2 regions of the Pseudomonas sp. LBUM1663 genome follow, and region 1 is predicted to be linked to the other one. Evidence: riboswitches for the same ligand, from Rfam matches in the RefSeq annotation. Region 1 holds a riboswitch; the other holds the start of a gene.
The links. A riboswitch is a leader RNA that binds a small molecule or an ion and turns the genes downstream of it on or off. The one in region 1 is predicted to bind cobalamin.
Positions count from the first base shown of each region.

Region 1 (12,010 bases):
ACCGGAATGTTGCGTCGAAACGGCCGCAGATGCGGCGCTTCGGGGCTGGATTGAGCGAAACCTGTGGTGTTGAGGATCACCCCAGCCTCGACTTCGTCCAGCAGGTCCTCGACCACCGTCAGGCAGCCGGGTTCTTTCAGACTGGCCACAGCAATCGGCAACGGGTTCAAACCCGCCGCCTGCAAACGCTGGCAGAAAACATCGATGAACGCGGTGTTCGCCGCCTGCAAATGCGAGCGATAGAACAGCACCGCCGCCACCGGTTGACCGGCCTGCCAATCGGCTTGCCAATCGTGAAGGTCTGCGGGGCTCTTTTGCGGGTGGTAAATCGCCGTGCGCGGCAGGGTTTGCGGCTCGGCCCAAGCGTAATCGCGATCCAGCCAGCGATTGGCCAGGCAGCGGAAAAAATCCAGGGCATTGGCCATGCCGCCCTGACGCAAAAACTGCCAGAGCCGGTCGCGGTCGTCGGCGGCCACGGTGCTCAGGTCGCTGAGTTCCGGGTCCGGGCGGTCATCGCCGGGCACCAGAATCAGCTGAACACCGCGCTGGGACAGCTCCACCAGACGCTCGACCCCGTAACGCCAATAGGCGATGCCGCCGTGCAACGAAATCAGAATGACCTTGGCATGGTGCAACACTTCGTCGACATACAGGTCGACCGACGCGTGATTCTGCACCTGCATCGGGTTAGCCAGGCGCACGCTCGGGTAATCGTCCGGTAACTGCTGCGCCGCTTCGGCGAGCAGCGCCAGACTGGAGTCGCCGCTGCACAGGATCACCAGCTCGGCGGGGGTTTGTCCAAGGTCGGCGATGTTGTCATCCGACACGAAACCGCCGGGCTGGGTCCTGAGCAGGTGCATGGTTTAAACGCTGAGCGCGGCGCGCAGTTGCGCTTCAAGCAGCGTGGCGTCCAGCTCCTGGCCGATCAGCACCAGACGCGTGGTGCGCGCTTCATCGGCGCCCCACTGACGGTCGAAATGCTTGTCGAAACGCGTGCCCACGCCCTGGATCAGCAGGCGCATCGGTTTGTTCGGAATCGCGGCGAAACCTTTGACCCGCAGGATGCCGTGCTGGACCACCAGTTGGGTCAGCGCATCCAGCAGCAGGCTTTCGTCGGCTTGCGGCAGCTCAATGGAGATCGAATCGAAGGCGTCATGGTCATGATCGTCTTCACCTTCATGATGGTGATCGTGGTGGCTGTGACGGCTGTCGATGTGTTCTTCGGAACCGGCACCGAGGCCGATCAGCACGTCCAGTGGCACGCGGCCGCTGCTGGCTTCGATGACTTTGACCGCTGGCGGCAGCTCTTCGGCGACTTCCAGGCGCACGCGAGCCAGGTCTTCAGGGCTGATCAGGTCGGCCTTGTTGAGGATCACCAGGTCGGCGCTGGCCAGTTGATCGGCGAACAGTTCGTGCAGCGGCGATTCGTGGTCCAGGTTCGGATCGAGTTTGCGCTGGGCGTCGACTTGATCCGGGAATGCGGCGAAGGTGCCGGCGGCCACGGCCGGGCTGTCGACCACGGTGATGACCGCGTCAACGGTGCAGGCGCTGCGGATTTCCGGCCACTGGAAGGCTTGAACCAACGGCTTTGGCAGGGCCAGACCCGAAGTTTCGATGAGGATGTGGTCGAGGTCGCCGCGACGGGCGACGAGTTCGCGCATCACCGGGAAGAATTCTTCCTGGACGGTGCAGCACAGGCAGCCGTTGGCCAGTTCGTAGACGCGGCCGTTGGCTTCTTCTTCCGTGCAACCGATGGAACACTGCTTGAGGATTTCGCCGTCGATGCCCAGCTCGCCGAACTCGTTGACGATCACCGCAATGCGGCGGCCCTGAGCGTTGTCGAGCATGTGCCGCAGCAAGGTGGTTTTGCCCGAGCCGAGGAAACCGGTAACGATGGTGACGGGGAGTTTGGCCAGTGTTTTCATCGGATGCCCTTTGGCAAGGTGGCGGGCATACGGGACGACGACCGCAACGATGATTGCGCGGAAGATTTCGCCACCGGATCACCCCGCCCGGTTGTAGTGAGAATTCGTTTCGAGGCAGGTCTCCTGGCTGACGGTGTGCCGGGCGCTTTGGCCTGGCATTCGCTGCGCCTTCCCGCGAGCCTGTCGGACAGGGTTTGCAGTGGCGTGGCAGCGAACATCACCGTTCACAGTTGCGGGGGCAGCCGCGGCATTGACCGCGTTCCCTTCTTAGCTTCGGCACATGCCGAAGAACCTCGAAAGCGCAAGGCTACGCATGGTGTGGAGGCGGGTCAATGTCTCGTGAGACCTCACGCCCCATTGTGGCGAGGGAGCTTGCTCCCGTTCGGCGGCGAAGCCGTCGCAATACCTGCTTGAGAGGTACGCCTGAAGGAATGCCGGGGGCCGCTTCGCACCCCAGCGGGAGCAAGCGCCCTCGCCACAGGTATTGGGTACCGACTGAGAATCCATGCCAATTGACGCCAAACCCCCGCCCATGCTCTCCTACACGCCTTGTTACGGGTGCCCTTCACAGGGTGAAACGGGAAACCGGTGAATCATGTGCTTTACTCAAAGCCATGTCAGTCCGGTGCTGCCCCCGCAACGGTAAGCGAGCGAAGCGTCAGATCCACTGTGCCAGCAGTTCGGCATGGGAAGGTGATGCTTGCAGGTTCAGGCGAAAGCCAGCGCCCCTCGTGAGCCCGGAGACCGGCCCGCAACACAAAGTGACCCTTACGTCACTGAATAACAAACCCGCGGTGGGCGGGCGCTGTTTGAACCTCTGCGCGCCCGACTCGCAGGGGTCTTCATGCGCTCTATTCACCCGCTGACAGACCAGAGGGATGCGCCATGTCGATCATCAGCAGTACCGACCACAACTCCGCCAGCTCCGCCACAACCCTGAGCCAACGTCTGATCGCCGCCATGTGCGCGTCGATCCTTGGCGCGTGCCTCGTGTATTTCGCCGGTTTCTCGCACATCGAAGCGGTGCACAATGCCGCGCACGATACCCGTCACAGCTCCGCCTTCCCGTGCCATTGAGACCTGCCGACATGATCAAGCGAATTGCGCATACCGCAGGTTTCACCGGACTGCTGGCCGCCCTGCTGCTGACCCTGCTGCAAAGTTTCTGGGTCTCGCCGCTGATTCTGCAGGCCGAAACCTACGAAAAATCCGGGCCGGCCGCTGTTGAAGTTCACGAACACGCCGCCGGTGTCGCCGCTCACAGTCACGACGCTGAAGCCTGGGAACCGGAAGACGGTTGGCAGCGCGTGCTGTCGACCACGGGCGGCAACCTGGTAGTCGCCGTCGGTTTCGCCCTGATGCTCGCCGGTCTCTACACCTTGCGTGCACCGACCAAAACCTCTCAGGGCTTGCTTTGGGGCCTGGCCGGTTACGCGACGTTCGTGCTGGCGCCGACCCTCGGCCTGCCGCCTGAACTGCCGGGCACTGCCGCGGCGGATCTGGCCCAACGGCAACTCTGGTGGATCGGTACGGCCGCCTCCACCGCCGTCGGCATTGCGTTGATCGTGTTCAGCCGCCACTGGCTGATGAAGATTCTCGGCGTAGCGATTCTCGCTGTTCCGCACGTGATCGGCGCGCCGCAACCGGAAGTGCACTCGATGCTGGCTCCGGAAGCGCTGGAAGCGCAGTTCAAAATCGCGTCGCAGCTGACCAATGTCGCGTTCTGGCTGGCCTTGGGCCTGATCAGCGCCTGGTTGTTCCGCCGCAAAAGCGATGGCCAATACCACGCATGATTGATACCCGCGCAGCGCCGACTTTAGTCGTCGGCCTGGGCTGCCAGCGCGGCTGCCCCGCCAGCACGCTGCGGGCGTTGATCGATCAGGCATTGCAGGCTCATCAAATCGAACTTCACCAGATCAAGGCCCTGGCCAGCATCGACTTGAAGCGTAATGAGCCTGGCCTGATCGAACTCGCCGAACAACTCGCGTTGCCGCTGATGTATTTCAGCCGTGAGCAATTGGAAGGTTATAAACCGCAACTCAGCCATCATTCGGACATCGCGTTCGAACGCACTGGCTGCTACGGCGTGGCGGAAAGTGCCGCCCTGGCCCTGGCCGAACACCTGGCCCAGGCACCGGCGAAACTGCTGATTTCGCGACAAAAATATGCTCAGGCCACCCTGGCGTTGGCCTGCGTTGCGTAAGATCCCCGACAATCCCGCCTTCGATCATGAGCAATCTTCATCTGAAGCCTTGCCCAAGCCCCTTTTCTGACAGACTCTTTATTCAAAGGAACGGACGATGACCGTCTACTTCATTGGCGCAGGTCCCGGCGACCCGGAACTGATCACCGTCAAAGGCCAACGGCTGATTCGCAGTTGCCCGGTGATCATTTACGCCGGCTCTTTAGTGCCCGCCGCCGTGCTCGAAGGCCATTGTGCCGAACAGGTGGTCAACAGCGCCGAATTGCACCTGGAGCAGATCATTGAACTGATCAAGACCGCCCATGCTAACGGTCAGGACGTGGCGCGAGTGCATTCAGGTGATCCGAGTCTTTACGGGGCGATTGGCGAGCAGATTCGCTACCTGCGCGAACTCGGGATTGCATTTGAAATCGTTCCAGGTGTTACGGCGACGGCGGCATGCGCGGCGCTTCTCGGTGCTGAACTGACGCTGCCCGACGTTTCACAGAGCGTGATTCTGACCCGCTATGCCGACAAAACCGCGATGCCGGCTGGTGAAGAGCTGGGCAGCCTGGCGCAGCATGGGGCGACCATGGCGATTCATTTGGGCGTGCAGCATCTGGAAAAGATCATCGCCGAACTGCTGCCGCATTACGGCGCAGACTGCCCGATCGCGGTGATTCACCGGGCGAGCTGGCCGGATCAGGATTGGGTGGTGGGAACGCTTGCGGACATAGCCGGGAAGGTTGCGGCGAAAGGGTTTCGGCGCACGGCGTTGATTTTGGTGGGTCGGGTGTTGGGGAGCGATCAGTTCAGCGAGTCGTCGCTGTATCGCGCGGGGCATGCGCATCTCTACAGGCCATAGGGCCTCATCGCGAGCCTGCTCGCGATGGGGCCAGTGATTTTCCCATAAAAAAACGGCACTCACGGGTGCCGTTTTTCATTTCGCAGCGAACACCTTACTCAGTAGTAGGCGTTTTCTTTCTGCGTATGGTCCGTCACATCGCGTACACCCTTGAGCTCGGGAATGCGCTCAAGCAAGGTGCGCTCGATGCCTTCGCGAAGGGTGACGTCTGCCTGGCCGCAGCCCTGGCAACCGCCGCCGAACTTCAGCACGGCGATGCCGTCTTCGACCACATCGATCAGGCTGACCTGACCGCCGTGGCTGGCCAGCCCAGGATTGATCTCGGTTTGCAGGTAGTAATTGATACGCTCATTGACCGGGCTGTCAGCATTGACCATTGGGACTTTGGCGTTGGGCGCCTTGATCGTCAGCTGGCCGCCCATGCGGTCCGTGGCATAGTCGACGACCGCGTCATCCAGGAAAGCTTCGCTGAACGAATCGATGTATGCGGTGAAGCTTTTGAGCCCCAACGCGGTGTCTTCAGGTTTTTCTTCGCCCGGCTTGCAGTACGCAATGCAGGTTTCGGCGTACTGGGTGCCAGGCTGGGTGATAAAGACGCGGATGCCAATACCCGGGGTGTTCTGCTTGGAGAGCAGATCAGCCAGATAATCGTGGGCGGCGTCGGTGATGGTAATAGCGGTCATGGAAACTCCTCGCAGGCTTGGGCGCAGTTTACGCCAATCATCGCGCCGTACAAAGTCCTAGTATTTTTGTCGGGAAAGAGCCGGAGCCGCGTTATTCGCTGATTCGCCGTCGATCCACTCTTTAAGCCACCGATAGCTGCATTTTTCTACATATTCGTAACTTGCCCAGGAAGCCACGCCGATGGCCACCACACAAACGGCGAACATCACGTAAGGATTTAGCCCATAACGCTGTGCGACAAACCCGCCAACCGACAGCACCAACACATGCATCAGGTAAACCGAGTAGGAACAATCGCCGAGCACCCTTAACAGCCGGGAGTTCTCGACATAGCGCTCCAGCGCCATACACGCCATCACCAACACTGCACCGGGGACGCCCCAGGCCAGGAAGCGAGGCTGCGGCGCCAGGTTATAAATCGCCAGCAACGCGCCGCCAATCCCCAACAAGGGCAGCCAGAAACCGGGTTTGATCCAGCCGCGCCGATAGATCATGCCGATGGCGATCCCCAGCAGAAACTCATAAACAATGTCCGAGCGGTAGAACTCGCTGATCCAGCCATAACCGGTCCACGCCTGGCACACCGCAAACAGCAGCGCGCCGACGATCAGCAGCCGAACCTGCAAGCGGAAGAGCAATGCCCAGGCAAACAGCACGTAGAACAGCATTTCGTAGTTCAGCGTCCAGCCGACATTGAGGGTCGGATAGATCCCGTAGCCACCGGGGTTTTCCGTGGGAATGAATAACAACGACAGCAGGAAATGTGACCAATCGACCGTCTGATCCGGCAACACAGGCTGTGCGAACACGACCACCAACGCCATCAGCACCGTGTACAGCCAGTACGCCGGCACGATGCGAAACAGTCGGTACAAGAGAAACCGTGCGGGCGGCAGCGATTTACCTTCGGTGGACAGGAAGATCACCAGGCCACTGATGACGAAAAAGATATCAACGCCCACCGCGCCCTTGTCGATGAACATCTGCCCCACGGGGCCACGGGCCTTGAAGTCGAAGAAAATCTGCATGAAGTGGTGGCAGACCACCGTCCAGGCCGCGACGGCGCGCAGTGCCTGTACTGAAATCAACATCGGCGCTCCTCCGATCGCAAACCCAAAACCACCACACATCCCCGCTCCCACAGGGGTTTGGCGGTGCCTATGAAATCCGACACCTGCCCACGCTTAAAGGTCGATCAAAGATTCTCGTACCGGTTCATGTCCAGCACGCCCTCTTCCACCGGCTCGGTTTCGTGGACGTAGCGACTCAGGTCATGGAAGTAAAACCAGAACTGCGGATGGCTGCGGCGAATGCCCCAGCGTTCGACGACTTTCTCGAAGCGTTGCGCGTCCTTGGCGTTTTCCATCGCATCGACGAACGCCGGCACCTGGTCGGCAGGAATATTGAACATGAAGTTCGGGTAGCTGCTGAGCACACCCGGGAAAATCGTCAAGGTGTCGAGCCCTGGCTGATAGCGCAGCGATTCACCGAGCAGGAAGGCCACATTGCTGTGGGCCCGGTTGCGTAGCAGGCTGTAGATCTCGCGCTTGCCGCTCGCCGTCTCGATGCGCAGCATGGTCGCTTCCGGCAACTGATCGATGACCCTCAAACCGGCCGCCGGGCGTGAAGTCAGGCGACTCAGCGCCTGCTCGGCACTCTGCAACGCCGGGTCGATGTTCGGTCGCGAACAGTAAGCGCCGTCGCAACGGTTGATCGGATCGGGCCTGGCATCGAGCTCGCCGTAACGGGTCAGCAGTTGCATCGCGAAGTCGCGCTTGGGGTCCTTCTCATCCAGTTTCAGTGCCGTCGGCTTGTCATTGTCGATGGCCTCGTAATCCAGCCACATCTTGAACCGGCCGCCGCTCTGGTACCAATCATCGAGGTAATCGTTCCGCGAATCGGCCGGCATCAGGCGCAGGAAATTCTGCTCGGCACCGTTGCGGATCAGATCGAAGTACAGGCGTGTCTGGGCTTGGTGAGACACGTTGCCGAACACGTCGAAGTTGACCACCAACTGATAATACGTGCGCTCCAGCAGCGGATAGTCAAATAGCCAGATAGTTTGCGGCACGTCGCCGATCAGGCCTTTGTTCACCGACGCGCTGTCGAAATGCCGAAAGATGCTCAGCAGCGCGTTGTCGTTGCCCGCCCACAGGGTCGACCAGCTCGGCGCCGGCAGATCGGCGTAATTGTCCCGGCGTAGCGCTTCGTACTCGTTGCGCTTGTCGCGGTAGTCATGCCACAGGCCCAGGACGCTGCCGACATCGTCGTTTTGTCCCGGCATCGCCAACAACGGCGTGGCCTGGCCGCGGTAGTTCGGGTCGGTGATGTAGAGGTCGTGTTCCGGCGCCTGGAACAGCGCCCAGAAGTTGTCACGAATCACGTCCGTGGCGATCTGGCCACGGCAGACCGGGCCGCGAATGAAGGTGCGGACGAAGTATTCGGCGTTATCGAGCATGAACTGATAACGCGCCTGAGCCGGGATCGCTTCAAACGTGCTGAACGGGTTGGCCCGGCGCTCCGGCCCGTATCCCGGCAAGGCATCGACCTGCCAGTTGCCGCTATAGAAAAGGCTTTTGATCCGCGCCATCTTCGCTGCGCTCAGCGGATAGGTAATGTGGGTTTTGTGCACGATCACGCCTTGCACCGGCCACAAACGGTAATAAACCTGCGTGCCCGGATCGTCATTCGCGCGGCGAGTATCGATCAGGTCGATTGGCTGTCCCGTCGGGGTGCGCGAACGCACCCATTGGAAGAAATGCCCAGGCTCACCGTCCTTGAAGTAAATGTGGGCGATAAACCAATGCTCGAACAACCAGCGGCCGACCAGACTTTGCCGGGCTCCCGGAGCGTTGAGCAGATTTTCCCACTGCACCACCTGCAAGGCTTCTTTTGCGCTGGGGACCAGGCCTTGCTCATCAATGGGCGCCCCGGAGGCCAGCCAGCGCTGGAGCGTCTGGTATTGCTGGTCGGTCAGGCCGGTGACCGCCAGCGGCATGCCTTCTTTCGGGTGGGTACTGGCGTAGCCGTCGAACTCCGTCGGCATGGCGCACATGTTTTCCCGGTTCAGGCCCAGGACGATGTCTTCCGGCAACTTGGCGTTGGGTTGCAGCGGGGTTGTGTGACCCAGCTCCAGCATTCGCGCCATCAATGCCGCCTGGCTGCCTTGGGCGTCGAGTACCGAATAGAAGCCCTTCTGCTGCCAGGCACGCTTGCCGAAAGCGTCATAGAACAACCGGGTCGGCGCCGCGGCCTGACTGCGTTCGCCGTCGTAGACCGGGGTTTTGGTCGCGCCACGCGCCACCCCTTCGCCGCTGCCCAGATTGAGCTGACAGGCGGAGTCGTAGCAGGCATGGCAGGCCACGCACTTTTCGGTAAAGATCGGTTGAATGTCACGCGTGTAGGAAATCGCCGGACCCTGCGCCACGGCATCCCAGCTTATAAGCAGCATCAAAATGCTGGTGATGACGCGATACGACATGTCCCTGGTCCCGATCCTGAAAAATCGCCGCGATTCTACCGTTCCGGCTCTCGCACCAACATGAGCGATATTCATGCAAATCCGGGACATGCTCTAAAAGCGCACAGGTTTGCTATCATCCCGGCCCTTCGTCATGGTCTTTCCGAGTAGTCCCAATGTCCGATCGCAGTGTTCGCCTTCAAGCTCTCAAGCACGCCCTCAAAGAGCGCATTCTGATTCTCGATGGCGGCATGGGCACGATGATCCAGAGCTACAAGCTCGAAGAGCAGGATTATCGCGGCAAGCGCTTTGCTGACTGGCCAAGCGACGTCAAAGGTAACAACGACCTTTTGGTGTTGACGCGCCCGGACGTGATCGGCTCCATCGAGAAAGCCTACCTGGATGCCGGCGCCGATATTCTGGAAACCAACACGTTCAACGCCACCCAGGTTTCCCTGGCCGATTACGGCATGCAAGGCCTGGCATACGAATTAAACGTAGAAGGCGCGCGCCTGGCACGCAAGGTGGCCGACGCCAAGACCCTGGAAACGCCTGACAAGCCGCGCTTCGTCGCTGGCGTGATCGGGCCGACCAGCCGCACCTGCTCGCTGTCGCCGGACGTGAACAACCCCGGCTACCGCAACGTGACCTTCGATGAATTGGTGGAAAACTACACCGAGGCCACCAAAGGCCTGATCGAAGGCGGCGCCGACCTGATCCTGATCGAAACCATTTTCGACACCCTGAACGCCAAAGCCGCGATCTTCGCCGTGCAAGGCGTGTTTGAAGAGTTGGGTATCGAACTGCCGATCATGATTTCCGGCACCATCACCGACGCCTCCGGCCGAACCCTGTCCGGCCAGACCACCGAAGCGTTCTGGAACTCGGTAGCCCACGCCAAGCCGATCTCGGTCGGCCTGAACTGTGCCCTCGGTGCCAGCGAATTGCGCCCGTACCTGGAAGAACTGTCGAACAAGGCCGGCACCCACGTTTCGGCGCACCCGAACGCCGGCCTGCCGAACGAATTCGGTGAGTACGATGAACTGCCGTCGGAAACCGCCAAGGTCATCGAAGAATTCGCCCAGAGCGGTTTCCTCAACATCGTCGGCGGCTGCTGCGGCACCACGCCAGGCCACATCGAAGCCATCGCCAAAGCCGTGGCCGGTTATGCGCCACGTGTCATTCCGGAAATCCCGAAGGCTTGCCGCCTCTCGGGTCTGGAGCCGTTCACCATCGATCGCAGCTCGTTGTTCGTCAACGTCGGCGAGCGCACCAACATCACCGGTTCCGCCAAGTTCGCCCGGCTGATCCGTGAAGACAATTACACCGAAGCCCTGGAAGTGGCCCTGCAGCAGGTTGAAGCCGGCGCCCAGATCATCGACATCAACATGGACGAGGGGATGCTCGATTCGAAGAAGGCCATGGTGACCTTCCTCAATCTGATTGCCGGTGAACCGGACATCTCCCGCGTGCCAATCATGATTGACTCCTCGAAGTGGGAAGTGATCGAAGCCGGCCTGAAATGCATTCAGGGCAAGGGCATCGTCAACTCGATCAGCATGAAAGAAGGCGTCGAGCAGTTCATTCACCACGCCAAACTGTGCAAGCGCTATGGCGCCGCCGTGGTCGTGATGGCGTTCGACGAAGCCGGTCAGGCCGACACCGAAGCGCGCAAGAAAGAGATCTGCAAACGCTCCTACGACATTCTGGTCAACGAAGTCGGCTTCCCGCCGGAAGACATCATTTTCGACCCGAACATCTTCGCCGTGGCCACCGGCATTGAAGAACACAACAACTACGCTGTGGACTTCATCAACGCCTGTGCCTACATCCGCGACGAACTGCCCTTTGCCCTGACCTCGGGTGGCGTGTCCAATGTGTCGTTCTCGTTCCGCGGCAACAACCCGGTGCGTGAGGCGATCCACTCGGTGTTCCTGCTGTATGCGATCCGCAACGGTCTGACCATGGGTATCGTCAACGCCGGCCAACTGGAGATCTACGACCAGATCCCGGCCGAGCTTCGTGATGCTGTCGAAGACGTGGTGCTCAACCGCACGCCGAACGGCACTGACGCTCTCCTCGCCATCGCCGACAAGTACAAGGGTGACGGCAGCGTCAAGGAAGCCGAGACCGAAGAGTGGCGCAACTGGGACGTCAACAAGCGTCTGGAGCATGCGCTGGTCAAGGGCATCACCACGCACATCGTGGAAGACACCGAAGAATCGCGCCAGTCGTTCACGCGTCCGATCGAAGTGATCGAAGGCCCGCTGATGTCCGGCATGAACATCGTTGGCGACCTGTTCGGCGCCGGCAAAATGTTCCTGCCGCAGGTGGTGAAATCCGCCCGCGTGATGAAACAGGCCGTGGCTCACCTGATTCCGTTCATCGAGCTGGAAAAAGGCGACAAGCCGGAAGCCAAGGGCAAGATCCTGATGGCCACGGTAAAAGGCGACGTGCACGACATCGGCAAGAACATCGTCGGCGTGGTGCTCGGTTGTAACGGCTACGACATCGTCGACCTCGGCGTGATGGTCCCGGCGGAGAAAATCCTGCAAGTAGCCAAGGAGCAGAAGTGCGACATCATCGGCCTGTCCGGTCTGATCACGCCGTCGCTGGATGAAATGGTCCACGTGGCCCGCGAGATGCAACGTCAGGATTTCCATCTGCCGCTGATGATCGGTGGCGCGACCACCTCCAAGGCGCACACGGCGGTGAAGATCGAGCCGAAGTACAGCAACGATGCGGTGATCTACGTCACCGACGCCTCCCGCGCCGTGGGCGTGGCGACGCAGTTGCTGTCCAAGGAATTGAAACCGGCGTTCGTCGAGAAAACTCGCCTGGAATACATCGATGTTCGCGAGCGCACTGCCAATCGCAGCGCCCGCACCGAACGC
Region 1 is NZ_CP166792.1:3,523,416-3,535,425, forward strand. It holds gene cobN (cobaltochelatase subunit CobN) at 1-860, opposite strand, end outside; gene cobW (cobalamin biosynthesis protein CobW) at 864-1,925, opposite strand; cobalamin riboswitch at 2,022-2,236, opposite strand; cobalamin riboswitch at 2,465-2,692, shown strand; gene ACA075_RS16005 (CbtB domain-containing protein) at 2,811-3,002, shown strand; gene ACA075_RS16010 (CbtA family protein) at 3,014-3,718, shown strand; gene ACA075_RS16015 (cobalamin biosynthesis protein) at 3,715-4,128, shown strand; gene cobM (precorrin-4 C(11)-methyltransferase) at 4,226-4,972, shown strand; gene nfuA (Fe-S biogenesis protein NfuA) at 5,071-5,655, opposite strand; gene ACA075_RS16030 (acyltransferase family protein) at 5,713-6,747, opposite strand; gene ACA075_RS16035 (fatty acid cis/trans isomerase) at 6,852-9,137, opposite strand; gene metH (methionine synthase) at 9,293-12,010, shown strand, end outside.

Region 2 (12,010 bases), 1.6 Mb from region 1:
CGCTGGGGGCCTGATGGGCGGCTTCGAGCAGGCGTCGTAACAACGACGGCTCGACCGTGCCGCCGCTGAAGTGGCGCATGTCGCGACGTTCGGCGATGGCCCGGTAGACCGCTTCGCGTTCGGCTTCGGAGAATGCGTTGTCGGTCATGGCCTGCTCGCGAAGGCGCCCTCACGGTCAGGCGCAAAAAGTGCAGCGACTGCGGTGGGATTGGACGGAAAATAAAAGTGCACATACGAGGCCGTCATCCGCCCCGCACGATAAACCGCCTCCGCCCCACGCCCGCCATTTGGACTGAGTCCACGGGCAATCGGATCAAGTTCGGTGCTGGTCAACGAATGGTGATAGGTGTGGCCACGCAACGACCCTTCCGGCAACTCAACCGCTTGCAACGCCAACGCGGCCAGACGCTTTTGCATCACCGCATCACCTTTGAGCAAGCCCACCAGTTCGGCGCGAGTGCCTTCGACATCGGTCAACGAATCGAGCAGATACAACATCCCGCCACACTCGGCCAGCAACGGTTTGCCGGTAGCATGATGGGCGCGGATCGCGTCGAGCATCGAGGTGTTCTGCGACAGCGCCACATGGTGCAGTTCCGGATAACCGCCCGGCAGATAAAGGCTGTCAGCTTCCGGCAAATCAGCATCGCGGATCGGCGAGAAGAACAGCAATTCGGCGCCCATGGCCCGCAGCAAATCCAGGCTCGCGCCGTAGGTGAAGGCGAACGCTTCATCACGGGCTACGGCGATCCGCACACCGGCCAGCAAAGGCTCGGCGACGATTATTTCAGGCGCCGCAAATTCCACGGGCGGCGGCAGCGCCACATCGCAACTGCTGGCCAGTGATTCGGCCGCTGCATCGAGGCGCAGGTCGAGATCGTTCAACTCGCTGGCCTGGACCAGACCGAGATGCCGACTCGGCAATTCGATCCCGGTTTCCCGCGACAAGGCGCCGTACCAGCGCAAGCCTTCAGTCAGGCTGCCTTCGAGCAATTGCGCATGACGCAGCGTGCCCACGCGGTTGGCCAATACACCGGCAAACGGCAAGTCCGGCTGATACTTCGCCAGCCCCAACGCCAGCGCACCGAAGGTCTGCGCCATCGCCGTGCCATCGATCACGCCGAGCACCGGCACACCGAAGTGCCGCGCCAGGTCAGCGCTGGACGGCGTGCCGTCGAACAAGCCCATGACGCCTTCGATGAGGATCAGGTCGGCTTCCCCGGCCGCTTCCCACAACAGACGACGACTTTCCTGCTCGCCGACCATCCACATGTCCAATTGATACACCGGCGCACCGCTGGCGCGCTCGAGAATCATCGGGTCGAGAAAGTCCGGGCCGCATTTGAACACGCGCACTTTGCGCCCCTGATTGCGGTGCAAACGAGCCAGCGCGGCGGTGACGGTGGTCTTGCCCTGACCGGAGGCCGGCGCGGCAATCAATACCGCTGGGCATTGACGATGGCTATTCATAAAGCGCAGCTCACAACTCGACGCCTTTTTGCGCTTTGATCCCCGCCTGGAACGCGTGCTTGATCACGCCCATTTCGGTGACCGTGTCGGCCAGCTCGATCATCTCCGGCTTGGCGCCGCGACCGGTGACCACCACGTGTTGCATCGGCGGACGCGCCTGCAAATCACTGAGTACCTGATCGAGGTCGAGGTAGCCGTGCTTGAGGGCGATGTTCAACTCATCCAGCACCACCAGACCGATCGACGGGTCACGCAACAGCTCCTGGGACACCGTCCACGCGGCCTCGGCAGCGGCGATGTCACGCTGACGGTCCTGGGTTTCCCAGGTGAAGCCCTCGCCCATCACATGAAAACGCACCTGCTCCGGAAAGCGCCGGAAGAACAGCTCTTCGCCAGTGCTGTTACGGCCCTTGATGAACTGCACCACGCCGCATTGCATGCCGTGGCCCATGGACCGGGCGAGCATGCCAAAGGCCGAGCTGCTCTTACCTTTGCCATTGCCAGTCAGCACCAGCAGCAGGCCGCACTCATTCGGCGAGTTGGCGATGCGTTCGTCGATGACGGCTTTTTTGCGCTGCATGCGCGCCAGGTGGCGTTCGTCACGATCAGGGGAATCAGTCATGGGGGAGCTCTCCGTTGAGGCTGGATAACGGCGGGCAGGCACAAGAATAGACGGCAAGAAGCCTGGCATCGCCCACCGTGATGCCGTTGGATGAATCAGGCCGGTCTCCGGGCTCATGAGCGGCTCGCGCCGGACTGCGCGCCTTCCCATGTCAGTCGACACAGTGGCTCAAGACGCAGTCTTTACTCATTTACCGTTGCGGGGGCAGCGCCGGGATCGTGACGTTTCGTCGCTTGGTGATAGTCACTCACCGGCTTCCCTGTTTCACTCTGTCGGCCACCGCCACAGAGCACCTGAAACAAGCCGCGAAGGTTAGAGGGTTGGGGGTGGAGCGTCAATTGAAGACAAAGCGCGCGCGAGCGATATACTGCCGCCGATCAATTACCTGACACCAATCTTGCACCACACTGTCAGCAGTGATATCAAAGCGCCACAAACCCAACAACACAATTACAAGGGTGAGCAACATGCAAGGCATGATTATCAGCAATCCGAAGCTGGAATTCCTGCGACCGGTGCTGGAACGCTGGTTTGACTGTATCGACCGCTACAACACGGTGCGCGGCGATAACGACACGCCTTACTGGCACGACGAAAAAGCCAACCTCGGCCTGCTCTCTGCAGCAGCCTGGATGGCGGAAATGGTCACACTGCAACAAACACCGACGCGCAAACAGAACGAAGAAGGGGAACGCAACGGCCGCGCCGATCTGTATATCGCCACCCCCGAACAACGCGCCTACCTTCAGACTACTCAACGCTGGCCGCGGGTCAATAGCCTGAACCTGACTCAAGCGCTGCAGGACATCACCAGCAACGCCAAGCGCATCAGCTACGCCAGCGACCTGAGACTCGGCTGCCTGTTCGTTGCGCCTCAAAAGGCACAGCAGAGCGCGACACCGGAAGAACTCCAGGACATGGTCGACGACCTGCAAAAGGAACACAGCTGCGCCGTGGCCTGGTATTTCCCATACGCCTACCGCAAGTTGCGCAACGAAGCGGGCAACTATCACCCCGGCATCGCCGTGCTGCTCAAGGAAGCCCGCGGCTGACTGGTTGAACCATCGCGTGCTTAAGCTTCTCTATGATTAAGACAATGCACTCATAGGGAAGTCCAGCATGCACAAGCCCCAGCTCGTTCTCGTCATCGCGCTCGCCGGAGGGCTCGCCGCTTGTGGTGAAACCTCCAGCCTGCAAGTCTCCGACGGCACCGGCCCGTCACCCAAGCTGCCCGAACCGAACAAGACCCTGATCCCGACGGTGAACATCGCCCCGGCGATCGGCTGGCCGGATGGCGCGAAACCCACCGCTGCGGCGGGCACTCAAGTGGCGGCATTTGCCGAAGGGCTCGATCACCCGCGCTGGCTCTACGTGCTGCCCAACGGCGATGTGCTGGTAGCCGAAACCAACGCGCCACCGAAACCCGATGACGGCAAAGGCGTTAAAGGCTGGGTCATGAAGAAAGTCATGGGCCGTGCCGGCGCCGCCGTTCCCAGCCCGAATCGCATCACGTTGCTGCGGGACAAGGACCACGACGGCATCGCCGAAACCCGCACGGTGTTCCTGGAAAACCTCAATTCGCCGTTCGGCATGACCCTGGTCGGCAATGACCTGTACGTTGCCGACACCGACCGCTTGCTGCGCTTTCACTATGAAAATGGCGACACCGCGATCAAGTCGCAGCCGATAAAGGTAGTCGATTTACCGGGCGGTACGTTGAATCACCACTGGACCAAAAACGTTATCGCCAGCAAGGACGGCAGCAAGCTGTACGTCACTGTCGGCTCCAACAGCAATGTCGGCGAAAACGGCCTGGATCAGGAAGAAGGTCGCGCGGCGATCTGGGAAGTGGATCGCGCCACCGGCAATCACCGGATCTTCGCTTCGGGGATTCGTAATCCAAACGGCTTGGCCTGGGAACCTCAGACCGGCGCCCTGTGGACGGCGGTCAATGAGCGAGACGAAATTGGCAGCGACCTGGTGCCGGACTACATCACGTCGGTGAAGGACGGCGGGTTCTACGGCTGGCCCTTCAGCTACTACGGCCAGCATGTCGATATTCGCGTCGAGCCGCAAAACCCTGATCTGGTGGCCAAGGCCATTGCACCGGACTACGCGGTCGGCCCGCATACCGCATCGCTGGGCCTGTCGTTTGCCGAGGGCAACACACTTCCCGCGCAATTCAAGGAAGGCGCCTTCATCGGCCAGCACGGCTCATGGAACCGCAAGCCGCACAGTGGTTATAAAGTGATTTTCGTCCCGTTCGCGGGAGGCAAGCCAACCGGGCAGCCGGTTGATGTACTGACAGGGTTCCTCAACGAGGATGAGAAAGCCATGGGCCGGCCCGTGGGCGTGGTGATTGATCAGCAGGGCGATTTGCTGGTGGCCGATGATGTGGGGAACAAGGTGTGGCGGGTGTCGGCCACTAAATAGCAGCCCTGTAGGAGCGAGGCTTGCCCGCGAAGGCGTCGGCACATCCAACATTGATGTTGCCTGACCTACAGCCTTTGCGGGCAAGCCTCGCTCCTACAAGGATCAGCGCTTGCGACAGAGCGTGAGCCCATCACCCAACGGCAACAACGACAGATCCACACGCGCGTCATCCTTCAAGGCGTGATTGAGCGCCTGGATGGCTCGGGTGTCTGCGCTCTCAGCGTTTTCCTCAAGCACCCTCCCGCTCCACAGCGTGTTATCGAACACCGCCAGCCCGCCGACGCGCAGCAGACTCAGGGCATGCTCCAGATAGTGCGGATAGTTGGACTTGTCGGCATCAATGAAGATCAGGTCGAACGCCTCCGGCTGATTCAACAGGGCGAGCGTCTCGAGTGCAGGTGCCAGACGCAGGTCAATTCGCTCGGCCAGCCCCGCTTCCTGCCAATAACGGCGTGCGATAGCGTTGTAGTCGCCGGGGATATCACAGCAGATCAGCGAACCGCCCTCCGGCAACGCAGCGGCCATGCACAAAGCGCTGTAACCAGTAAACGTGCCGACTTCCAGCAAGCGTTTGGCGCCAATGAGTTTGACCAGTAACGCGAGGAACTGCCCCTGCTCCGGCGCCACCTGCCAGCGCGCCATGGGCAGCGCCTGGGTTTCGTCGCGCAAGCGCTTGAGCAGCGGCGTTTCCCTCAGGGAAACGTCGAGCAGGTATTGGTACAGGGAATCATCGAGATTGAGGGTGCGAGCGGTCATGACAACCTCTTCGGACAGGACGCTACGGGTTGCGCGCCAAGTGTTCAGGCTGCAGAACGCGCTTGGCGCTCAGATAAGCCTTCTGCCAGTAAGCCTTGGACAGGCTGTCCAGCTTCACCGTGCCGCCAGTGGCCGGCGCATGAACGAAGCGGCCTTCGCCGACGTAGATACCGGCATGGCTGACCTGGGAGCCGCCATTGGTGGCGAAGAAGATCAAGTCACCGGTCTGCAAGCCTTCCTTGCCGACGCTCGCCGCCTGCATGCTGATCATCTCGCGGGTGGTACGCGGCAGGGAAATGCCGGTGACGTCACGGTAGACGTAACCGATGAGGCCGCTGCAATCGAAGCCCGAATCCGGCGTGTTGCCACCCCAACGATACGGCGTGCCCACCAGGCCCAGCGCGCGGAACAGCACGTCTTCAGCCTCTGGGGAAAAGGGTTGCGGGTTGCCGAAAACAATGGGCGCGCGAACCACCGGCGCGGGCGGCGGTGTGCGACTGGCACAGGCGCTGAGCAGGGCTGCGAAGAACATGAGTGCGAGGCGGGCCGACATTGTCATAAGCAGAACATCCTGATCTGGCTGCGGCTTTTTCTGCCGGGAAGACAGAAAAGAAAACCGCCTGCGCAGGACGCAGGCGGTTTGCCATCAATAATAGATCTGGATTCTAGCGGCTATACGCCAAACTTCAAGTAAGACTTTAAGTTCGCCTTACAAACTGTCCGCCTACTTCGTTGCGAAGAGGCAGTTGTCGCCACCAACGTGGCGACAGGTTAAGCCTTATTTGCGTGCAGTGACCACGGTCGGGGTCGGGGTCGGGGCCATCGCGAGAGCGCGCTTGGCTTCGATGAAGGTCTTGCTCCAGTAGCTGTCGCCCAGGCTATCGACCCGGACACCCCCGCTTTTGCGGCTGCTGGAGTGGATGAACTGATTGTCACCCAGGTAAATCCCGGCGTGACTGACACGACCGCGACGACCATTGGTGGCGAAGAACAGCAGATCACCCGGCTTCAGCGCGCTGCGAGCGACCAGCGGAGCGTCTACGTTGATCATTTCGCGAGTGGAGCGCGGCAGGTTCATGCCGGCTTCTTCACGAAACAGATAACCGATGAAACCGCTGCAATCGAAGCCAGCCTCGGAGGTACCGCCGAAACGGTAACGGGTACCGATCAGGGACATGCCACGTTCGAGGATGCTGTCGGCCAGAACCGGAAGCTGGTACGACTTGCCATCGGCGAAGTCTGCCAGTTCCTTATCGGTGGCCAGCTCTTCCTGGAAAAGAACGGAAGAAGACTGCGCTGTAACTGAATTCTTGACCTGCTGTTGTTGCTCTTGCTGAGTCACTGGGGAGTGGGCAGCGCAACCGAACAACAGGGTGACGAGTGCGAGAGGCACGAGGGGTGCGAAGCGCTTTAGCATGGGCACGACCGTGGCTGATAGTTGTAAAGAAGCCGAGACTATGCCCGCTATCATCCTCATTTGCAAATTCAATCGAACTTTATGTGACTTCCCGGTTTCGCGATTACATCTAAGCGCTTAAGCCCCATTTAGACACTCGCGCAGCCTGCAACCCTGTAGGAAAGCGGATTTTCTGGCGCCTGAAACATGTCAAAACCCCCGCCAGGCTTAGGTTTTACCAGCCTAGAGTTTCTTTGAGGAAGGGGATCGTCAGCTTGCGCTGGGCTTGAAGGGAGGCCTGATCGAGACGTTCAAGCAGCTCGAAAAGCGCGCTCATACTGCGGGTACCGCGAGTCAAGATAAAATGCCCGACTTCATCGGTCAGGTGCAGGCCGCGACGGGAGGCGCGCAGTTGCAAGGCGCGCAATTTGTCTTCGTCGGAAAGCGGACGCATCTGGAAGATCAGTGCCAGGGTCAGGCGCGATTTCAGGTCAGCCAGTTTCACCGGCAATTCCCGTGGCGAGGTTGATGCAGCAATCAGCAGACGCCGACCGCTGTCGCGCAGACGGTTGAACAGATGGAACAGCGCCTCTTCCCAATCCGCCCGACCGGCCACCGCCTGCAAATCATCAAGGCAGACCAGTTCGTATTGTTCGAGGTTGTCGAGGATCGAGATGCCGCGATCCAGCAGCTCGGCCAGCGGCAGATACACCGCCGGCTCCCCCAGTTGTTCGAAGCGCAGGCAGGCTGCCTGCAACAAGTGCGTGCGCCCTACCCCGTCCTTGCCCCAGAGATAAATCAGGCTTTCGGTCCAGCCGGCGTCGGCTTCGCATAGCCGCTCGACATAGCCGAGTGCAGCGGCATTGGCGCCTGGGTAGTAGTTGATAAAGGTAGCGTCATCACGCAGACGCACACCTAGGGGCAGCTGAATCGGTTTCATGCTGACTGAACAGTTCCAAAGGAACCGTTAGTGGCCTCTGTGTAAAGTTTGCGAAGTTTATACCCGTGAGGCGGGTCGCACAATGCGACAGACCACAAGCAAAATCAAAGGTTTGCGTTAACGCCCTGGTTTGATGCCAGTTTCTTTGGCGGCGCATGTGACAGCAGCGCGGGGGATACGGACCGACCTGGCATGAAACCAGGCCGCCCGCCACATGACTTCAACGACTCTTATAGCTCCGGTTCGTCGACACCACTGTAGATATCAGAATCCTTATACAAATCATGCACATGGCGCACCAGCACCATGATCACCGCCGCCACCGGCAACGCCAGTAACACGCCGGTAAAGCCGAACAGTTCGCCCCCCGCCAGAATGGCGAAGATCACCGCCACCGGGTGCAGGCCGATACGATCGCCCACCAGCAGCGGCGTCAGCACCATGCCTTCCAGTGCCTGCCCGACCATGAACACCGCGACGATGCCGATCATGGGATACAAATCGCCACCGAACTGGAACAGGCCGGCGATCAACGCCGCGCCGATCCCGATGACAAACCCCATGTACGGCACAATGGCCGCCAGGCCTGCGATCAGACCGATCAATAGCCCCAGTTCCAGCCCCACCAGCATCAAGCCCGCGGCATAGATCACGCCAAGCGCCAGCATCACCAGCAACTGACCACGCACGAACGCACCCAGCACCTCATGGCATTCACCCGCCAGGGTCATGACACGCTCTTCACGATCACGAGGCAGCAGGCTGCGGATCTTGGCCATCATCAGGTCCCAGTCCCTCAGCAGGTAGAAACTCACAACAGGGATCAGCACCAGATTCGCCAACCAGCCAATCAGCGCCAGCCCGGAAGCCGTCGCCTGACTCAGCACCACCCCGACGATGTCGGTGGTCTGACCCATGTGTTCGCTGATCGCAGCCTTGAGCTTGTCGAACTTCCAGAAGTTATCCGACAGTCCGAATTTAGATTGCGCCCATGGCAGTGCGGTGTGCTGCAGCCAGTCGAGCATCTGCGGCGCCAGTTCATACAAGCGAAACAACTGCTTGGCGAGCATCGGCACCAGCACCAACAGCAATGTGGTGAAGATCAAGGTGAACAGCGCAAACACCGCCACCACGCCCCAGGTGCGTGACAGGCCGGCCTTTTCCAGCCGATCCACCAGCGGATCGAACAGATAGGCCAGCAGCAACGCGACCAGAAAGGGCGTCAGGATCGGATGCAACAACCAGACAAACACGCAGAGCAGAACCACCCCACCCAACCAGAACCAACGCCGCGTATCGGCCATGTACCACTCCATATGCATCTATATAAAGAAAGAAAACCTTACCAACGGAATCTCAGCTGCGGCACCGGCGCCGGTGTTGGCGCAACCACCGGCGCCGAACCTTCGGCCACCGGCTGCACAGGCGCTGCCGGAGCGGGTGCCTCACCGGCCGGAACCTCCTGCAACTTCGCCAGGGACAGCTGCGAGCGTAACTGCTCGGCGCTGCCATTGACCCGATAAAGAATGCGCTCGCCGTCGACCGTTTGAAGGCGCGCACCAAAAGGCTCCAGCAAGCGCCCAAGGGCGGCGTAGCGCTCCAGGTTCATGCCCTGCACTTCCAGCAATTGTTCGCCCGACGCCCCCGGTTTGACGACAAACCGCGGCGCCAGACGCTCACTGACAGCCAACATCACCGCATCGGTCACAGCGGCCTGATCCGCCCCTTGTACGCTGCCCGCCTCTTTCTTGTCGCCCAGCCACAAATTCCACTTGGCCTGCCACTGGCCGCCCTCTTCACGGGCATGCACCGCGAGCAAGGCGTCAGCGTTGTAACGGTCCGATGCACCGCGCAGTGGCGCTGCATCCGTGCCTTCAAGGTTCGGCGCCGTAGCCACCAGTTGCTCACTCAGGTCCGCCAATGGCAGACGCAACGGCAGACCACGGTGTTGTGCCGCGCGACGCAACGGCGCGGCGCTGGCCTGACCATCACCCACCAGGCTCGATCCCTCGGCGGAGTCGTTCAACCACCAACTCAGGATCGACGGCCGATTCGCCCCCCACAAAGACAACCCGGCGCGGCGCAAGGCTTGTTCGGTGCTGGCCGGGTCGAAATCGACTTTCAGTACTTCCGGCGGGCCAGCGTCGAAACCGTATTGACTGATGATCTGTTGCGGATCTTTGCGCAGCGCCGCCAACCCCGAACTTTGCACAGCCTTGGGATCGCCAGTCAGGCGCAGCACCAGGGTGTCCAGCGCGCGCTGGGTCGCCTGATCGCGCTCCTCAGTCGATTGACTGCTGACAGGCTCGCGCACTTGATACAAGCCTTTGACGGTTTCGGCATGACTCGCCAGGCTGACCAGTGAAAAACAGCCTGCAAATAAAAATCTGGAAAAAAAACGCATGGAAGATTCCTGACGACGAGAGCGGCTGGAACAGACCGCATGAAGATGATCGAGCAAGGCTGTGACCACATCCCTGCGCAAAACACTCACCACGATCTGACTTAGTTTTCGCACTGTCATAACGATAGACGGTTAATCGCGATACCTTATACAGCCATCGAGGCGGCGACCAACACGGGCATTAACGGTTTTTTTTCAGCCGATATGCCCCTGCCGTCGGCGTGAGGATGGCCGCTGCCCTTCAAGCCTGATAAAATCGCGCGCCTTCGCAGACCGGCAACAGCCGGGCACCCTGAAATTCGTGCAAGGCGCTCGCCTTCGTTTATTTCGGCGGTCCCACTGGACTCGGTCGTTACCCCTGAATCCCCCCTAAAGGCCTGGATCATGAGCAAGCAACCCTCCCTGAGCTACAAGGACGCCGGTGTAGACATCGACGCCGGTGAAGCATTGGTCGAACGCATCAAGAGCGTCGCCAAGCGCACTGCGCGCCCGGAAGTCATGGGCGGCCTGGGCGGTTTCGGCGCCCTCTGCGAAATCCCGGCCGGCTACAAGCAGCCCGTACTGGTTTCCGGCACCGACGGCGTGGGCACCAAGCTGCGCTTGGCCTTGAACCTGAACAAGCACGACAGCATCGGCATCGACCTGGTGGCCATGTGCGTGAACGACCTGGTGGTCTGCGGCGCCGAGCCGCTGTTCTTCCTCGATTACTACGCCACCGGCAAGCTGAACGTCGAAACAGCGACTCAGGTCGTGACGGGCATCGGCGCTGGCTGTGAACTGTCCGGCTGCTCCCTGGTCGGCGGCGAAACCGCTGAAATGCCTGGCATGTACGAAGGCGAAGACTACGACCTGGCCGGCTTCTGCGTCGGCGTCGTGGAAAAATCCGAAATCATCGACGGTTCGAAAGTCGCTGCCGGCGATGCCCTGCTCGCCCTGCCGTCTTCCGGCCCGCACTCCAACGGCTACTCGCTGATCCGCAAGATCATCGAGGTGTCCGGTGCCGACATCGAAAACATCCAGCTCGACGGCAAACCGCTGACCGACCTGCTGATGGCCCCGACCCGCATCTACGTGAAGCCGCTGCTCAAGCTGATCAAGGACACCGGCGCGGTCAAAGCCATGGCCCACATTACCGGTGGCGGCCTGCTGGACAACATCCCGCGCGTACTGCCAAAAGGCGCCCAAGCCGTGGTTGACGTCGCGAGCTGGACCCGTCCTGCCGTATTCGACTGGCTGCAAGAGAAAGGCAACGTCGACGAAAACGAAATGCACCGCGTGCTGAACTGCGGCGTCGGCATGGTCATCTGCGTTGCCCAGGAGCACGTCGAGACGGCGCTGAACGTCCTGCGTGAAGCCGGCGAGCAGCCATGGGTCATCGGTCAGATCGCCACCGCTGCCGAAGGCGCGGCCCGGGTAGAACTGAAGAACCTCAAGGCTCATTGATGTCCCAGACCTGTGATGTGGTGGTGCTGTTGTCCGGCACCGGCAGTAACTTGCAGGCCTTGATCGACAGCACGCGGACCGGCGACAGCCCGGTCCGCATCGCCGCGGTGATTTCCAACCGCGCCGACGCTTACGGCCTGCAACGCGCCAGGGATGCGGGTATCGACACCCGCTCCCTGGATCACAAGGCTTTCGAAGGTCGCGAAGCCTTCGATGCCGCGCTGATCGAACTGATCGACGCCTTCAACCCCAAACTCGTGGTACTGGCCGGTTTCATGCGCATCCTCAGCGCTGACTTCGTGCGCCACTACGCGGGTCGCCTGCTCAACATCCACCCCTCGCTGCTACCCAAATACAAAGGGTTACACACTCATCAGCGCGCGCTGGAAGCCGGCGACACGGAACATGGCTGCTCCGTGCACTTCGTCACCGAGGAACTTGATGGCGGACCACTGGTCGTACAGGCAGTAATACCGGTAGAGTTGCACGATTCGCCGCAGAGTCTGGCGCAGCGGGTCCATGCTCAGGAACACCTGATCTACCCGA
Region 2 is NZ_CP166792.1:1,885,776-1,897,785, reverse strand. It holds gene bluB (5,6-dimethylbenzimidazole synthase) at 1-148, opposite strand, end outside; gene ACA075_RS08540 (cobyrinic acid a,c-diamide synthase CobB) at 145-1,470, opposite strand; gene cobO (cob(I)yrinic acid a,c-diamide adenosyltransferase) at 1,481-2,092, opposite strand; cobalamin riboswitch at 2,174-2,404, opposite strand; gene ACA075_RS08530 (hypothetical protein) at 2,560-3,144, shown strand; gene ACA075_RS08525 (PQQ-dependent sugar dehydrogenase) at 3,212-4,525, shown strand; gene ACA075_RS08520 (O-methyltransferase) at 4,628-5,281, opposite strand; gene ACA075_RS08515 (C40 family peptidase) at 5,304-5,840, opposite strand; gene ACA075_RS08510 (C40 family peptidase) at 6,060-6,698, opposite strand; gene hda (DnaA regulatory inactivator Hda) at 6,913-7,617, opposite strand; gene ACA075_RS08500 (AI-2E family transporter) at 7,848-8,921, opposite strand; gene ACA075_RS08495 (DUF8605 domain-containing protein) at 8,960-10,021, opposite strand; gene purM (phosphoribosylformylglycinamidine cyclo-ligase) at 10,406-11,464, shown strand; gene purN (phosphoribosylglycinamide formyltransferase) at 11,464-12,010, shown strand, end outside.
Region 2: it holds a riboswitch for cobalamin, as region 1 does, so the genes downstream of both, cobO (cob(I)yrinic acid a,c-diamide adenosyltransferase) here and ACA075_RS16005 (CbtB domain-containing protein) in region 1, are expected to answer to the same signal.